Regions from separate parts of the Paenibacillus sp. FSL H3-0302 genome, predicted to be linked through region 4. Evidence: predicted binding sites of a transcription regulator. Region 4 holds the regulator's gene; each other region holds the start of a gene.

Region 1 (4,219 bases), 2.2 Mb from region 4:
GTGAACGCTTGGCAATAGAAGGGGGAGATTTTCGGTGGGATTGTTTGATGATGATTTCTATTCAACTAAAGTTTCGCGGTCCAGAGGGGATGAAGCATCAAAGGGATCGTTTGCTAATCGTAGACATTCTGTACGCAGATCGCGTAAGGGTTTATCTACTTGGCAAATATCCGCCGTTTGCTCCTTAGTCAGCGCTGTGGTGGCAGTTTTGTTATTCAGTATGTTTACAGGCCAGATGAGTCATGAGACTGCTCAGAAGCCGGTTGTAGCAACTGGAAATGTTGCCCCAAGCAGCAGTGATCCATTTGACCGGATTATTCAAGCTGCTGCCACGGTTCGCCCTGCAGTAGTAAGTATTATCAATCATAAAGAAGATAATGAAGAATTAAACATTCTGGATGAGTCTGCACTAGGCTCAGGAGTGATCTATAAAAAGACAGGGAATAAAGCATTTATCATTACCAATAATCATGTCATCGAAGACTCCGGTAATCTCGAAGTAGTTACAGTGAACGGAGAGACTCGTAAGGCAACACTCGTTGGAACGGATAAAGTAAGCGACATTGCGGTACTCTCTATTGATGCCAAAGGAATCGATACCATCGCGCAGCTCGGTGATTCCTCTAAGCTTCGTCTAGGTGAAACGGTCATTGCTATCGGTAATCCGCTAGGACTTGGTGATACATTGACCTCGGGGATTGTTAGCTATACTGAACGGATGGTTCCCGTATCCCTTAATCAGGATGGAGTATATGACTGGGAACAAGAAGTGATACAGACCGATGCGGCGATTAATGAAGGAAACAGTGGCGGCGCATTAGTGGATCTGGATGGCAAGGTCATTGGAATTAACACAATGAAGATTTCAGATACGGGTGTAGAGGGTCTGGGTTTTGCAATTCCTGCGAATCATGTGATAGATATCGCTAATGAGCTGGCTGAAAAAGGACATATTGCCCGTTCGTACTTGGGTGTATATTCAGTTGATTTGAACAATCCGTACGTTCCACTAGCAGAAGATCAACGCAATGAATTGAACCTGCCGAACAGTGTTAAGGATGGAGTAGTTGTTCTAGAAGCCGTTGGCCCTGCGAAGGAAGCTGGACTGCAATTCAATGATGTCATTACCAAATTTAATGATCAATCAATCATATCTACCCTTTCTCTTCGCAAGTACTTATATAATCATACGAAGATCGGTGATGATCTGAAAATTACTTATTATCGAAACGGCGAGGCCAAACAGGCAACAGTTAAACTTCTTGAAAAACCACAGGAATAATATGCTGGAAGTCGGTATATAATGATATAGCAGTTACGACAAGTAGAGCGGACTACCCCTTCGATTCCGAGGGGGTACCTTCTTGAAAAAGCGGATAAAAGTAACGTTTTTGGAAAAGCTATTTTTCTAAAACCATGATAATTATGCCAGAAAAAGGATCTATTTAGGGAATAAACACTAAGTGGCAGCCCTTACATTGGAAGGTAATACTTATTAGGGCAAAAACGGATATATTCGGATGCTTGCTTGCCTTTGCTAATCAGGTGTGGTAATATGATATCAATCATACATTTAGTCCCTAATTCTCGCATTGAAAAGGGCTGTCATATTTGGTAATACAACCTTTTTCAATGTGTGAATTTTTTCTTTGTTTGAAGATAAAAAGAACATATTAATTTAAATTTGTGGAGGTAACACACATGCAAACAGGTACAGTTAAATGGTTCAACGCAGAAAAAGGATTCGGATTTATCGAAGTTGAAGGCGGAAGCGACGTATTCGTTCACTTCAGCGCAATCACTGGCGACGGCTTCAAAACTTTGGACGAAGGCCAACGCGTTGAATTCAACGTTGTTCAAGGCAACCGTGGACCACAAGCCGAAAACGTTGTAAAACTGTAATAATAGAAGAAACCGTCCCAGCTTGTGAAAGTTGGGACGGTCTTTTTATATCTAGTTACTCACTATTGACTTACAGGATGGGAGGAACGGCAATGAACTACCGGAAGAAACCTTTGGAAGAAATACCGGAAGAAAATACCGCAATTTGGGCATGTACCAATGAGGGATGCAACGGATGGATGAGGGATAATTTCGCATTTGAACATGCGCCTTCTTGCCGTCTATGTGACTCTCCAATGGTTCGCAGCACGAAGATGCTACCCCAATTGCTTAATTCGAATGGCGATCTCAAATCGCTGAAGAAGGGTATTTCCATCTAACCAATACCTAAATGAGTCAAGCATTTAATAGAACGACGAACCACTCAAGACGGGTAAACCGTCTTATTTTTTTTGCTTTCTTTATGCTAAATTGTGATCTTTGTCACAAATCATTTGAATTTCACCGTCAAATGACTATCTTTATGTGACATTTATCACAAAAAGAAGTTTAAATTTTTGACAGAATATAATTAACGAAAAGGGGAGAAGGAAGGGACAAATATGGATACAGTAATGCTGTCGCGTGTACAATTTGCGTCGACGACAATATTCCACTATTTCTTTGTACCGGTATCAATCGGACTAGCGCTCTTGATTGCAATCATGGAGACAATGTACGTTAGAAAAGGTAATGAAGAGTACAAAAAAATGGCGCAGTTCTGGGGAAAGCTATTCCTCATCAATTTTGCAGTAGGGGTAGTTACAGGAATCTTGCAGGAATTTCAGTTCGGGATGAACTGGTCCGATTATTCACGTTTTGTTGGTGATGTATTCGGGGCTCCGCTTGCAGTTGAGGCATTGGCAGCCTTTTTTCTGGAGTCTACTTTTATTGGGATATGGATATTCGGCTGGGATAAGGTGTCCAAGCGAGTACATTTACTGTCCATCTGGCTGGTAGCATTCGGTACGATGTTATCTGCATTCTGGATTCTAGCGGCTAACTCTTTTATGCAGCATCCTGTGGGTTTTGAGATAAATAATGGACGTGCAGAAATGAATGATTTCTTCGCGCTTATTACGAACGGACAATTGCTGGTTGAATTCCCACATACAGTACTGGCTGCTTATGCAACAGGTGCTTTTCTTGTAACTGGTATTAGTGCTTATAAAATATTGAAGAAACAAGAGGTTTCTTTCTTTAAGAAGTCTTTTCAGATTGCAGCCATCGTAGGGATTATTTCTTCTATTGGTGTAGCTGTTGCTGGTCACGCCCAAGCGCAATATTTGGTTGAAACTCAACCAATGAAAATGGCAGCTTCCGAAGGACTGTGGGGTAAGAGTGGTGACCCGGCACCTTGGACCGTATGGGCAAACATTGATCCAAAGAATCAAATTAGTAGTGGAGAATTTCAAATTCCTTATATGCTGAGTTTCCTTTCATACAGTAAATTTTCCGGTGAAGTTAAAGGTATGCTTGAGCTGCAAGCGGAGTATGAGCAAACCTATGGCCCCGGTGACTATATTCCACCTGTACGTACGACATTCTGGAGTTTCCGGATCATGGTTCTAGCAGGAACGTTAATGATTGTATTGGGAATGTACGCTATGTACTTAATGTGGCGCAAAAAAATGGACCGTCCGAACACTTGGTTTATGCGGTTTATGTTATGGGGCTTGTTGCTTCCTCCGATTGCGAATACAGCCGGTTGGGTTATGACCGAATTCGGGCGTCAGCCATGGACGGTATTCGGACTGATGACAACGGAAGACAGTGTGTCGCCTAATATTACAAGTGGTCAAGTTCTGTTCTCCGTGATTTCTTTTACAACGATTTATTTAATTCTAGGATTAGTGTTGGTCGGATTGTTTATTAAAGTGATTAAAAAAGGTCCTTATGCGATGGATAACGATCACGGCGATTCGAATGATCCATATAACGAGGAGGGTTCCCATGATATCTCTTAATGAATTGTGGTTTGTGCTGATTGCAGTTCTGTTTATAGGGTTCTTCTTCCTGGAGGGTTTCGATTTCGGCGTAGGGATGGAAACACAAATTCTCGCTAAAAATGATACAGAGCGCCGTGTTCTGATTAACTCGATCGGACCCTTCTGGGATGGGAATGAGGTATGGCTTATCACAGCTGCGGGTGCAATGTTTGCGGCTTTCCCGGAGTGGTATGCAACGCTGTTTAGTGGATTCTATATTCCTTTTGTATTTGCCTTATTAGCTTTGATAGCGCGTGGTGTCGCTTTTGAATTCAGAGGTAAACGTGATTCATTGGCTTGGAAAAGAACTTGGGATGCTTGTATCTTTATCGGCAGCTTCCTTCCACCAT
Region 2 (4,219 bases), 180 kb from region 4:
ATTACCTGCAATCCGCAGATTCCCCTCAGGAAATTTGTGATAGTCTTCAATGATTTGCTGGACTTGATCACCCATGGCAAAAAACTTTTCAAGAGGTTCGATTAACCTTTTTCCTAAAGGGGTGAGCACCATCCTCTTTCCTTTAATTTCAAATAATAAAATATGATTCTCCCGTTCAAACTTACGGATTTGCGCTGATATAGCGGGTTGACTGATATGCAAACGTTCAGAGGCTTTGGTCACACTACCTGTGATCGCAACGTAATAAAACAATTTTAATACATGATAGTTCATCGTCAACTCTTCCTCACTTTATAAAATAATATCTGTATTCGCCGCTTATCCTCAGCCATTTTATTATAACTATACATTATGGATGTTAACTATTATATATTGTTTATTTATATTTATTTATCTTATACTTACAACTATTCATAAGGGAGGTCACGTTAATGACAAAAACAGTATTCTACTTAACCCGCCACGGGCAAACAGAATGGAATTTACAAAAACGAATGCAAGGGCATCAAAATTCTGCGCTTACAGCCTTGGGTGAACAGCAGGCGGAATGGTTAAGAGATCGTTTGGAAGTAGAAAACTTAGGCGCAATTTATTCTAGTACTAGTCCAAGAGCATTGCATACTGCGCAGATTTTACGGGGAAAGCGGAGTTTACCTATCCATCAGCAAGTTTCTTTAATGGAAATTAACATGGGGAGCTGGGAAGGAATGAATACGGATCAGATACAACTAGAATCCCCTTTACAATATTCCCATTTTTTCACCAGACCCGATCTATATATTCCTCTAACCTCAGGTGAAACTTACAAGCAGCTTGAACAAAGAGTAGTGCCGACAATGGAGCGCATCATAAACGATAACGTAGGGCTAGAAGTGCTCATCGTCACGCATCGGATGACTTTAAAAGTCATTATGGCTTATTTTCTCAATAAATCATTGCAGGAAATTGGGGAGTTACCGGATATTCTCTCTACAGCATTATGTAAAGTAACCCTAACTGATAACAATACAACCATCGATCTGTATGGAGATACTTCACATTATCAATGACTATGGGTCAAAAAATAAAAAGGTAACTCCGATTAACGGGGCTACCTTTATAGGGTTTAACATTAAATATCCACACTTTTGATTATAAAACTGCGGACCTTCATCCATTTGCCTGAAATGAATTCATCAATCGTTTTCGTCTTTGGTCTAACGCAAAAGCGATGTTTTGCCCCTTTATCAAAGCCCACAGCTTCAAAAATTAAGCTATCCCCTATTTGCTCCTTGAAGAACACCTGCTTTAATCCCAACCTATTTAACATTTCAAGCTTTACGCTCTCAATATATGTGCGCGAATACTCCTTAGACATATGTGTTCCTCCTAGTAGTGGTAGTAATATTATAAGTCAATATGAAGAAAATCAACAATAGTTCATATATTCATCCACAAAAAACAACCAGGCAGCGATTCTCCGTTGGAGGTTCACTGCCTGGTGTTTTGGGTCTGCGGTGGTTTGCTTGAGTAGGTTACGAGCTAAGCTTAATCATTCGTAGCTTTCGGATACCCACTCCGTTGTAACGCACTATCTTGTTGAAATTTGTAAGATAACTGCATTCTATACACTTATTCCATATCCACAAGGGCTAATTCTAACTTTAAGTGTATTCTATACAATTAAAAACTAGAGAAATAGCCTGTAGAGTATTAAATCAAGAAAATAGATGTACTAAATACAGCTATTTTCATTGGCCGAGCATTTTGAGCATTTTAGTTGTACAAAATACAGTTAAAACCATCTACTGTACACTTCAATACTCCATTACTTGTTACTTCAAAGCTTCCGTCGGCTCTCATATGGTAACTAGATGGGGTGTAGTCCATTATGAGTTTGCCCATTCATACTGATTCCTTTTTCCTGAACCTATCCGGATAATTCTATCTATTTAGTCCTTCAACTTCTACATCTAACTAATCGAAAACATCACTAACTTATTTAACTTCAGTTGCCCCAGTCACTTTACCTTCAATCCCTGCAGTTGCTTTCACATCTTCGTTTGCGAAGTAAAGATTTCCATCAATAGTCGAGGTTTCATGCAGATTAAATCCGTTCGCTTCTACATAAACATCACCTTTAATGGTTCCGCCTTGAACCCGTAAATTTTCACTTTGTACAGTTAACTTAGGTACAGTGAGTGTGTAATTGGCAGTAACTTTGTGATCAGCGTCTTGGGCATAAAGAGCAATCTTACGGTAGATGTCGCCGTCTGCGGCCCCTTTATCATGGAATTCGCCTTCAACAACAACATCTTGGGCAATCGTCACATCATTTAGAATGGCAATAATCCAATTTCCATCTTTACTTACAGCCTTGGTAAACGCATCTGCTTGATTTACGATTGAAGCTGTAGTAACTGCATCCGTTTGCTCTGTAGTTGGAGCCGTAGTAGCCGCCGAATTAGTCGCATTATTATTATTCGCACCACAACCAGACAAGACTGCAACCGAGACGCCTGCTACTAACATCATTTTAAATAACTTCATTTGAAATCCCCCTTGTTTTTGATTATAAATTAATTATATATTAAAATTTTTAATAAACAGGTGAAAATTTTCACAATATTGTGTCGTTATCTGAAGCGGTTTCACAAAGATCACTCCTTTCCATCCGGAATCGTATCCATAAGTAACACCTCATCTCGCTGCCCGTTTTAAGTTCATAGATCTTAATACTTATTTACCCAAATTTTAAGAAAGGTCACAAAGGTGATTAATTCCACACAAAAAGGACACTCCCAATAACTGCGGAAGCATCTCATAATCTTTATTACTATAAATCTTTAGATTAGATATTCTCTTGAAAAAGATATGGAACCATCATACTCTACACTTACTTTTTTAATGTTAGGTTTATGCAAAACTCCAGCATAAAAATAATACAGCGGAAGGATGACCATTGGGTTAATAAGCATTTTTTCAGCTTTTGCATAAAGCTTGTTTCGTATAATTTAGCTTAAGACGATTATCAAGCAGATCTTCCCAGAGTTGAATCTCAAGGGCTACATTCTTCCATTTCTAGCTACTTAACAGGGTCATCTGACTGCTCTCTCACCCCCCATTGACGCTTTAGAATCAGAATGTTAATCTTTAGAAAATATCACAAGGATAAGGGAGCTATTTACTGGTGAAAAAGACAACCATGAAGGACATCGCACTTCGTGCCAATGTCTCCGTCGCAACAGTGAGCTATGTTCTGAATCGTGTCGGCAACCAAACCATTCCTGAGAAAACGCGCCAGCAGATTCTTCAGCTTGCCGAGGAACTGCATTACATACCAAATCTGGCAGCACGTTCACTTGCGAATCAGAAAACAGGATTGGTCGGTGTGCTTGTTAACACAGCAGCCCATACCCCACACTGGAAGCTCCATGCCCAGTTCTCATTTATACATGCCTTGGAACAACGGTTAACAAATGCTGGTTACCATACGCTGCTATATTCACTTGATGTTGACCAGCCTTCTTTGGATATTATCGTAGAAAGAAAGCTGGAGGCTGTATTTCTGATCGATGTGCGCGAGGAAGCCTTTTATTCGATCTCCAAGCATTTTGTAGAAGGAATTCCTTTGATTCTGATCGACAGCATGATTGAAGATAAACTCTTTAAGCAGGTCCTTTTCAACTATCGAGCAGCTCTGCAAAAGGTAAAACCACAGGACCTTTCACAGGTATGTTTAATTATGGAGAGCTTCAATAACTCTTTCCTCACCCGCTTTATTCAGGACAGTCTTCCATTACCTCAAGAAGCGATATTCACCGTTGTCAATTTGGAGGAATTAAATACATTCTTACAGGAGGGGGGCTATAAAGAGGCCATTGTCATTAATGAGTTTATTGGAAGTTACGTTGAAAAAAACGGGAGGTTCGAACAACTCTCTGTTCTTTGCACCTGCAATTGTCCGGAAATATTAGGAGATGACGTTCATAAATTCATTTTCACAGGGGATAAAGCGGCTACTGCATTTGAACTCATGAACAAATTATTGCATCATTCTGACTACTCCGCACAAGAAAATAATTGTTATTTTGTAGAATAATTTTTTTGGCCATTCGCTTAAGCGTTTAAGTTGAAAGGAGCATAACTTATGCCTGGTCCTGTATTAGTGAAACAAGTTCCCTCTGCTGTTCAAGCTCATCCCTCTCTTTGGGGAAAT
Region 3 (4,219 bases), 300 kb from region 4:
GGTAGAAAAGATTTTTCAGAACCTGATCACATATCCCGAGGAGGAACTATTATGGAAACTAAACTACCTAATGATAGAATTTCGGATTTACAGCATACGCAATCGGTGCAACCTGGATTTACTCCAGATGCCCTGGTAAAAGATATAGTGCTGCAATTCCCAAAAGCTGCGGATTATTTCAAGTCCAAACGGATTGATTTCTGCTGTGGAGGCGCCAAACCTCTTGCTGAAGCAGCTGTAGAGCGTGGACTAGATCAAGAGATGATCATTAGTGATCTCAACAAGCTGTTCGAGGAATATCCGGTACCTCAAGAAGAACTCACATGGAACACAGCACCTTCTGCAGAGTTAATCGAGCATATCGTGAGTAAACATCACCATTACCTGCGGGAAGAGCTGCCCCTAATTAGCCAAAATGTAACCAAGGTATACCGAGTTCATGGCGGAGATTCCCCCCATTTAGAAGAGTTATATAGTTTGTTTAATGCACTTAAGGAAGATCTGCTTCAGCATACAGCTAAAGAAGAGGAAGACGAGTTTCCAAAATTATTAGCGTATGATGCCAATCCAAGTGAAGAAGGGCTGACCATACTTCGTGAGGCATTAGTTGACCTTGAGAGTGAACATGACACAGCAGGCGAACTATTGAGACAAATACGCAAAATAACAGCTGATTTCACCCCACCGGCTCATGCTTGTACAACCTATCGTTTGACTTATGCCCGGCTAGAGGAGCTGGAGAGCATGACTTTTGAACATGTTCATCTGGAGAATAATATATTGTTCCCTAGATTCCAGTAGAAAAAATGAGTTTTCATAGAGTCCCTTAGAGGACTTTTTTTATATTTGAGAACAAAGCTTATTTACGTTATTCTTAAATAGACAGTATGCATAACTTACTACAAGCCTGAGACGCTGTGTGGTCATTAGGCGGGACAAGGCGGTGTCACTATGCCCACGAAATATATGTGGAGGTTGTTACTAGGATTAGTCATCGTATTCATAATAGGTGGGTGTTCCACTCTTGCTGACATTAATAATGAAGGGAATAATGGCTTAGCAGGATCAGACGGGCCTACGCTTTCGCTTATCGTTGCGGGAAATGACTTGCTTACCAACCCTTTGGACAAGCAGCTTAGCGAGAGCTACAGAAAAGGGATAACGATCTTTGACCTACTGAAAGGTAGTGGGAAGGCCACCTTTTCTGAGGATAACACAAGCATTCTAACGGTAAATAATATTTCACTCGGTCCAGGAATGAATTGGGAGCTGCAAATGGATGGGGAGACCATTGGACCTGAGGATTGGGGTCGAACAGTCGGGCATGAAACAAAATTAGTAATTACGGCGATGTCTAAGGAACAAGAGGAACCCCTTCAAATTGTGTTGTTGACCGTGAATGGTGGAAGTGAGCAAGTGAATTTGAATCATTCATATGTTATGGGATTTACTGAAGATTTAACAGTGAGAGGTTTGTTGAAGAACAGCAGTGTGGTGCAGTTGACCGAAGACAACAAAAAGGTGTTATCCATTGGTGATTATACTCCTCTTAGCAATGAAGTTTGGAAGATGAAGGTGAATGGGAAGCAGCTGCTTGAGAATGGAATGGACATGAAGCTTAGAGTGCAGGATGAATTGGAGATTTTATTGGCTATACGTTAAAAAAAAGTACATAAATGCCAGATCAACGGTTGCTCAGAACCCGTGATCTGGCTTTTTTTATTGGAAGTTATAACCTAATAAAGTTGCCTTACTTTTATGTGAAAACATTCACATTTAATGTGACTGTAATCACAATCTCTCTTAAATTTTGAAATGTATAATTCCATTATGTAGAAGAGAAGTTGAAGCAAAGTTCAACAAGAACGGATAAGACTGAGGAGGCACCTAACCATGGCAGCGAAGAGAGAAAAATTAGTATTAGTCGGCAACGGTATGGCAGGCATAGGTACGCTAGAGCAGATATTGAAGCTAGGTGGAGCTTATGACATTACGGTCTTTGGAAGCGAACCTCATCCCAATTATAATCGGATCATGTTGTCCTATGTTCTCGAAGGCAGCAAAACCATCAACGATATCATCCTAAACGACTGGAATTGGTATGAAGATAACAACATTACCTTGCATACAGCAACAACAGTTACACGAATTGACGAGCATTCCAAGCAAGTAATTGCGGATAACGGCATGGCTGTTTCTTACGATAAAGTGATTATTGCAACGGGTTCGAATTCATTTATTTTACCTGTACCTGGTTGTGATAAGGAAGGCGTAGTGGGTTTCCGGGATATTGCAGATTGTGATGCGATGCTGGCTGCGGCTAAACGATACAACAAAGCGGCGGTAATCGGCGGGGGTTTACTTGGTTTGGAAGCGGCAAAGGGTCTTGTGAACCTTGGCATGGACGTTACTGTAGTGCATCTGATGGAAGATCTAATGGAGCGCCAGCTGGATCGTAATGCCTCCTATATGTTGCAGGCTGAGCTAGAGCGTCAAGGCGTGAAATTTGCTATGGGCAAACAAACAGTAGAATTGACCGGGGAACAGAGAGTAAGTGGATTACAATTTAGTGATGGCACTTCACTTGCGGCTGATTTTGTAGTTATGGCTGTAGGCATCAAACCGAATATAACTGTGGCAAAAGAAAGCGGAATTGCTGTTAATCGTGGGATTGTAGTGGACGATTATCTGCAGACCTCTATGCAAAATGTATATTCCATTGGCGAATGTGCCGAACATCGCGGAGTTTGTTACGGATTAGTAGCGCCGCTCTTTGAGCAGGGGATGGTTCTAGCTAAACATCTCTGCGGAAGCGACACAAACCCATATGAAGGTTCTGTTGTCTCCACCAAATTAAAAATTTCCGGAGTGGATGTATTTTCTGCAGGTGAGTTTATGGATTCTCCTGAACATACTGTAATCTCAAGCAAAGATGAATGGAAGCGAACCTATAAGAAAATTCTGCTCAAAGACAATGTCATTGTTGGTGCAGTCCTGTTCGGGGATGTGACAGAGTCGGCTAACCTGCAAAAGTTAGTAAAACAAGGCGCTGTAATGACCGATGAAATTTATACAGAGGTTATGGGTACCGGCTGCTGCGGAAGTGGAGCCAAAAAGAGCACATCCGTAGAAGCGATGGCGGACGAAGAAATCGTTTGTGGCTGTAACGGGGTTACGAAAAAAGCGATTGTGGATGCGGTCATAGAAAATGGTTTTACTACTGTGGACGAAATAAAAGCATGTACAGGAGCGACGCGCTCTTGCGGAGGTTGTAAACCGGTTGTAGAACAAATTTTACAATTTGTCCTGGGTGATAGTTTTGAGCAGTCTGCCAAGCAAGGAATTTGTAGCTGCACAACGCTTAGCCGGGATGAGATTGTTGCTGAGATTACAGCTAAAGGTCTTAGTACTACTAAAGAGGTTATGCATGTACTGGGTTGGAAACAAGAGGAAGGCTGCTCTAAATGCCGTCCGGCGATTAACTATTATCTGGGGATGATAAATCCGGATACACATCAAGACGAGAAGGAATCACGCTTTGTTAATGAACGTATGGGAGCCAATATTCAGAAAGACGGAACCTATACCGTTATTCCACGCATGTACGGCGGGGTAACGACACCGGAGGATTTGAAGAAAATCGCCGATGTCTCCCTTAAATATGATGTAAAAGTTGTGAAGGTGACGGGTGGGCAACGCCTGGATCTAATCGGGGTGAAAAAAGAGGATCTGCCGAAAGTATGGGAAGAGCTCGATATGCCATCAGGTTATGGTTATGCCAAGTCGCTACGTACCGTTAAGACTTGTGTGGGTTCACAGTTCTGCCGTTTCGGCACACAGGATTCGCTGGGAATGGGCGCGCTCATAGAACGTAAGTATGAACGTCTTGATTTTCCTGCCAAGTTTAAAATAGCTGTCAACGGCTGCCCGCGTAACTGTGCGGAATCCTGTACGAAGGATATTGGCATCGTCGGTAATGATGGCGGTTGGGAAGTGTTTATCGGTGGTAACGGTGGGATCAAGCCACGGATCGCTGACTCCTTCTGCAAAATAAAGACCGATGAAGAGTTGATCGAAGTGTGCTCCGCTGTGATGCAATATTACCGTGAGACCGGCAATTATTTGGAGAGAACCTCCGAGTGGGTTGAGCGTATGGGACTTGAGCAGATTCAAATGGTCATTTTGAATAATGAAGATAACCGCAAAGAGCTGGCCGCAC
Region 4 (4,219 bases):
TAATACCGACCGCTCTGTTTATAAAAAAGCTGCCAAGCATACTCTCCGTTATATACTCCCGGCAGCAAGCGTTCAATCGTTATGTCCGGAAGATCAGCTTTGATAATGCCGCGTATTTGGGCTTCCGAGGTTCCTTTACTTAGTTCCTCAGCAAACACTGCGTCGTCGCCTTCAGCAAATTTTCCATCTACCGTAAAGCGGACCCAGACCATAAGAGCAGTCCCGGCTTCATTTTTCCCAGTTAATACCCAGTACACTGCATTTTCATCCCAAACCGATTTTTGTGCTTTGGTTACCTGTGTTAGACCCGCTCTGGTTTTGGCAACATCCTTAGCGATATCACGCTCGTTCCATTGATCTTTCATAATATAGGCATAGAACTGGATAAGTCCAAACCCCAGGAGCAGAATCAGAACTGACCCCAGGAGGATCCATTTTTTCCTTTTCTTCAAGGTACAGCTCCCTTTCTAGTAATATATCTTTTTTGATTATATAACACACCCGCGCGTTTATCCAAAATTTCATAATTTTCTAGCTTTCCCAGCCTTAAAAATACACAAAAGGCCGCAACTTTTGCTAAAAGCAAAAAGTCGCAGCCTATTATTTATTCGTTATTCTCCAGACTTAACGCTTCAATAAACCTTCGAAGGCTTCTTGCGCTTTACGCCGGATAGCTTCCTCATCCAGGGTTAAGCATTGTCCATGCTTGATGACCTGTATACCATTCACCCACACATGCTCAACATCCTTAGCGCTAGCAGAGTAAACTGCATGAGACAACAGATCTGTGTGTGGCAGCAAATGCGGCTGATCGATATCAACAGCAATGAAATCTGCTTTCATCCCTACAGCAAGTCTGCCTACATTATTTAAAAAGATGGACTGCGCGCCATATTCTGTAGCCATACGCAGAGCCTCTGGAGCTGGAACAGCCGTTGGATCACCGCTGACACCCTTATGAATGAGAGCTGCAAGCCGCATCTCTTCAAACATATCCAAGTTATTGTTGCTTGCCGCGCCATCCGTGCCAAGAGACACCTTCACACCAGCTTTTAGAAGATCAGTAACCCGAGCCACTCCGCTAGCCAGCTTCAAATTACTGCCCGGATTATGAGATACACCCACATTATGGCGAGCCAAGATCTCAATCTCTTCATCATTTAAATGAACACCATGTGCAACTATCGAGGGACGTGTGAACATGCCAAGCTTCTCTAAGTGAGCTACAGGACGCAACCCGTAATCCGCCACATTTTGTTCCACTTCACGTTTCGTTTCGGACATATGCGTATGCATCGGTAAATCCAGATCATGCGCTGCCTGCACGAACTTAACCAGGAAGTCCGGAGGGCATGTATAAGGGGCGTGCGGCGAGATCATAGTAGTAATTCTACCTTCAGCCTTTCCATGCCAGTTACGGGCAAAAGAAATCGCTTCCGCAAGCTTGTGATTCTGTACATCCTCTGGACATAACCCGATCACACCACGCATCAATACGGAACGGATACCTGATAACTCAGCTACCTCGGCTACTCGGTCCATATGATCATACATATCGAGGAAGGTCGTAGTTCCACCCTTCAGCATTTCCAATACAGATAAGGAGGTTCCCCAGTATACATCATCACCGGTGAACTTTTCCTCCATTGGCCACATCTTCTCCTGAAGCCACACTTGTAGCGCTAAATCATCTCCATATCCACGCAGCAAAGACATCGCCGCATGACCATGTGTGTTTACAAGTCCAGGCATGAACAGCAGACGGCTGCCATCAACCACTTGCACTCCAGCTTCCATCTGAGGCTCTTCTTTTCCTATGTAAGTGATTAAATCATCTTCAATAGTCATATATCCACTCAGAACCGGCTCATCCGTTCCCGGAGTCAGAAAATACCCGCCCTTAATTATCGTTTTATTGTTGTTCATGTTCGCTTTCTTCCTTTCCATCCCGCAAGTAATAAGCAAGACTTTGCAGATCAGTTGTAAAATCAGCTGCATGCACCCGGATATTCGGTGGTGTCTTCAGAATCACAGGGGCAAAGTTCAAAATCGCTTCAATCCCAGAAGAAATGAGAATATCTGCTACATTTTGAGCTTCTGAATCAGGTACGGTAATAATGGCAATGCGAATACCTTGCTCACGAATCGTGCTGCCTAGTTCATCCATCGGTTGCACAGTAAGGGAGTTGATCTTACGTCCAACCTTAGGAGCGTACGAATCAAATATAGCCGTGATTTTCATAGTATCTTTAAGATATGCATTGTAATTAGACAAGGCATGTCCGAGATTACCTGCTCCAACTAAAGCTACATTAAGCTGTTGATCCAGCTTCAGGATATGACGGATTTTCTCAATAAGATACGTTACATCATAGCCGATACCTTTTCTGCCGAAGTCACCAAAATATGCTAAATCCTTACGAATCTGTGCGGGATTAAGATCAAGCTTTTGTCCAAGTTCCTGAGAGGAAACTGTTAATATTTCGCGATTCTGGAGATCATTCAAAAAACGCAAGTACACAGGTAGTCTGCGAACAACGGCTTCTGATATTTTTTCCGATTTCATATTTTTCCTCCTAAAAATAGTAATGTTCTTGTGAAAATCCATATTCAAACGTCTACCTCTCCTTATTAAGGACGGTACTGTAACACACCGCCCTTAAGGATAAGGAGGAGCTAAACTGAAGACGAGCGTTTTAAGAAGCGCCGCCATCCTCTAGCCATTCCGCTATGCGTGGGACCATTTGATCAGTAAGCATATGCTCCATTTTGGGACCAGGCAATGAATAAAGGAAATACTTCCCGTAATGAGATTCAATAACCCTTGTATCATAAACAATAACTATTCCGCGATCCTGCGCCGTGCGAACCAGTCTTCCGAATCCCTGCTTAAAACGAATAACCGCTTGAGGAACAGATAATTTCATGAACGGATTCTTCTTCTGGGCCTGTAATAACTCCGACTTCGCTTCCGCCAACGGGTGATTCGGCGGTTGAAATGGAAGTCTCACGATGGCCAGGCAAGTCAGTGCTTCACCTGGAATATCTACACCTTCCCAGAAGCTGCTCGTCCCCAGCAATACGGATGCTGCACTGTCCTGAAAGCGGCGGATCAGCTTGCTCCGGCTGCCACCTTCTACGCCTTGACCAAGCACCGTAATCTCTTGTGAGGCTAAAGCCTCTTTAAGCGGATCATATACCTGACGCAGCATTTTATAAGAAGTAAACAGAACCAGCATCCGCCCACGTGTTGTTTTAGCAGCTTCCGATAATGACTGTACGAGTGTATCGACAAATCGAGCATCGCCCACACTGCCCTTCACACTAGGAAAATCACGCGGTATAACTAACAGTGCCTGCTCGCGATACTTAAAGGGAGAAGGAAGAAGTGAGGTCATTAGACGTCCTTCTTCCGCAGCTTCGTTAAGTCCGAGATTATCAATCATAAATTGAAAAGACTTATCTACAGACAGCGTCGCCGAGGTAAGCACGATGCTTTTTTTCTTATCGAAGAACAACTCTTTAAGCTGGCTGCTAACATCCACAGGGACGGCATACATCTGCAGTGATTTGCTGCGGTAATTTCCATTTGCCTCCAGCCAATATACTACATTATCGTCATTCAGCCCCATAAAGAATCTTACTTGCTCACGGATGGAAGCCAAATCCTTAAATAAACCGCTAATATCAGTAACAAGACTGTCTGCTGAGGATTGGCTTTCCTGGTCGCGCATCTCGTTAAGCATTTTATCACCCTTACGGATGATGTCGCTTAACGTCAGATTCATAGTGTTCTCTAGTGCAACCAATTCATCCCAATCCTTCGGCTTACGGGCGGGAATCAACCGCATAACCAGTTGTCCCGCTTCCCCTGCCCCTGCATCACTGCGTTCCGGCAAAAGGCTGAACAGCTTGTCGCTGAGTGCATCCCAGGTTTCTTTGACGTTAAGCAGATCCGGGTAGATCCGATCGATGACTCCGCTCCATTCTGAAGCCTCTTCACTGCCTGACGACTGTAATATTTGACGAAGAGCAGGAAGCTGTCCGTTTCGGCTATCTTTATACAGCCGCGATAATGTGTGTGCCACAGTGAAATGCTTCATATGCATGCCAAGATGTTTACCAGCCACATCTTCTAAATGATGTGCTTCATCAATGACAAGATGCTCGTAAGCCGGAAGCAGCTGGTGCCCAGCCTTAACATCTGCGAATAGCTTGG

What was found. Region 4 encodes Rex, which represses fermentation and respiration genes when NADH is low (regulators of the CRP and FNR family bind a similar motif). Its sites were predicted from a motif close to TTGTGAAATATTTCACAA; they were not measured.
Region 1: a site for Rex is predicted at 2,366-2,383, ahead of MHH50_RS30510 (cytochrome ubiquinol oxidase subunit I). Genes of this name have one in related genera too.
Region 2: a site for Rex is predicted at 2,609-2,626, ahead of MHH50_RS19900 (polymer-forming cytoskeletal protein). Genes of this name have one in related genera too.
Region 3: a site for Rex is predicted at 1,759-1,776, ahead of nirB (nitrite reductase large subunit NirB). Genes of this name have one in related genera too.

The regions. Positions count from the first base shown of each region.
Region 1 is NZ_CP150284.1:6,863,996-6,868,214, reverse strand. It holds gene MHH50_RS30525 (trypsin-like peptidase domain-containing protein) at 35-1,282, shown strand; gene MHH50_RS30520 (cold-shock protein) at 1,702-1,902, shown strand; gene MHH50_RS30515 (cold-shock protein) at 1,995-2,222, shown strand; gene MHH50_RS30510 (cytochrome ubiquinol oxidase subunit I) at 2,445-3,848, shown strand; gene cydB (cytochrome d ubiquinol oxidase subunit II) at 3,835-4,219, shown strand, end outside.
Region 2 is NZ_CP150284.1:4,474,838-4,479,056, forward strand. It holds gene MHH50_RS19885 (LysR family transcriptional regulator) at 1-294, opposite strand, end outside; gene MHH50_RS19890 (histidine phosphatase family protein) at 453-1,070, shown strand; gene MHH50_RS19895 (hypothetical protein) at 1,133-1,378, opposite strand; gene MHH50_RS19900 (polymer-forming cytoskeletal protein) at 1,999-2,550, opposite strand; gene MHH50_RS19905 (LacI family DNA-binding transcriptional regulator) at 3,191-4,102, shown strand; gene MHH50_RS19910 (MFS transporter) at 4,151-4,219, shown strand, end outside.
Region 3 is NZ_CP150284.1:4,945,180-4,949,398, reverse strand. It holds gene ric (iron-sulfur cluster repair di-iron protein) at 52-801, shown strand; gene MHH50_RS22015 (hypothetical protein) at 952-1,662, shown strand; gene nirB (nitrite reductase large subunit NirB) at 1,894-4,219, shown strand, end outside.
Region 4 is NZ_CP150284.1:4,650,163-4,654,381, forward strand. It holds gene MHH50_RS20635 (DUF5590 domain-containing protein) at 1-452, opposite strand, end outside; gene MHH50_RS20640 (amidohydrolase) at 625-1,926, opposite strand; gene MHH50_RS20645 (redox-sensing transcriptional repressor Rex) at 1,913-2,566, opposite strand; gene dinG (ATP-dependent DNA helicase DinG) at 2,697-4,219, opposite strand, start outside.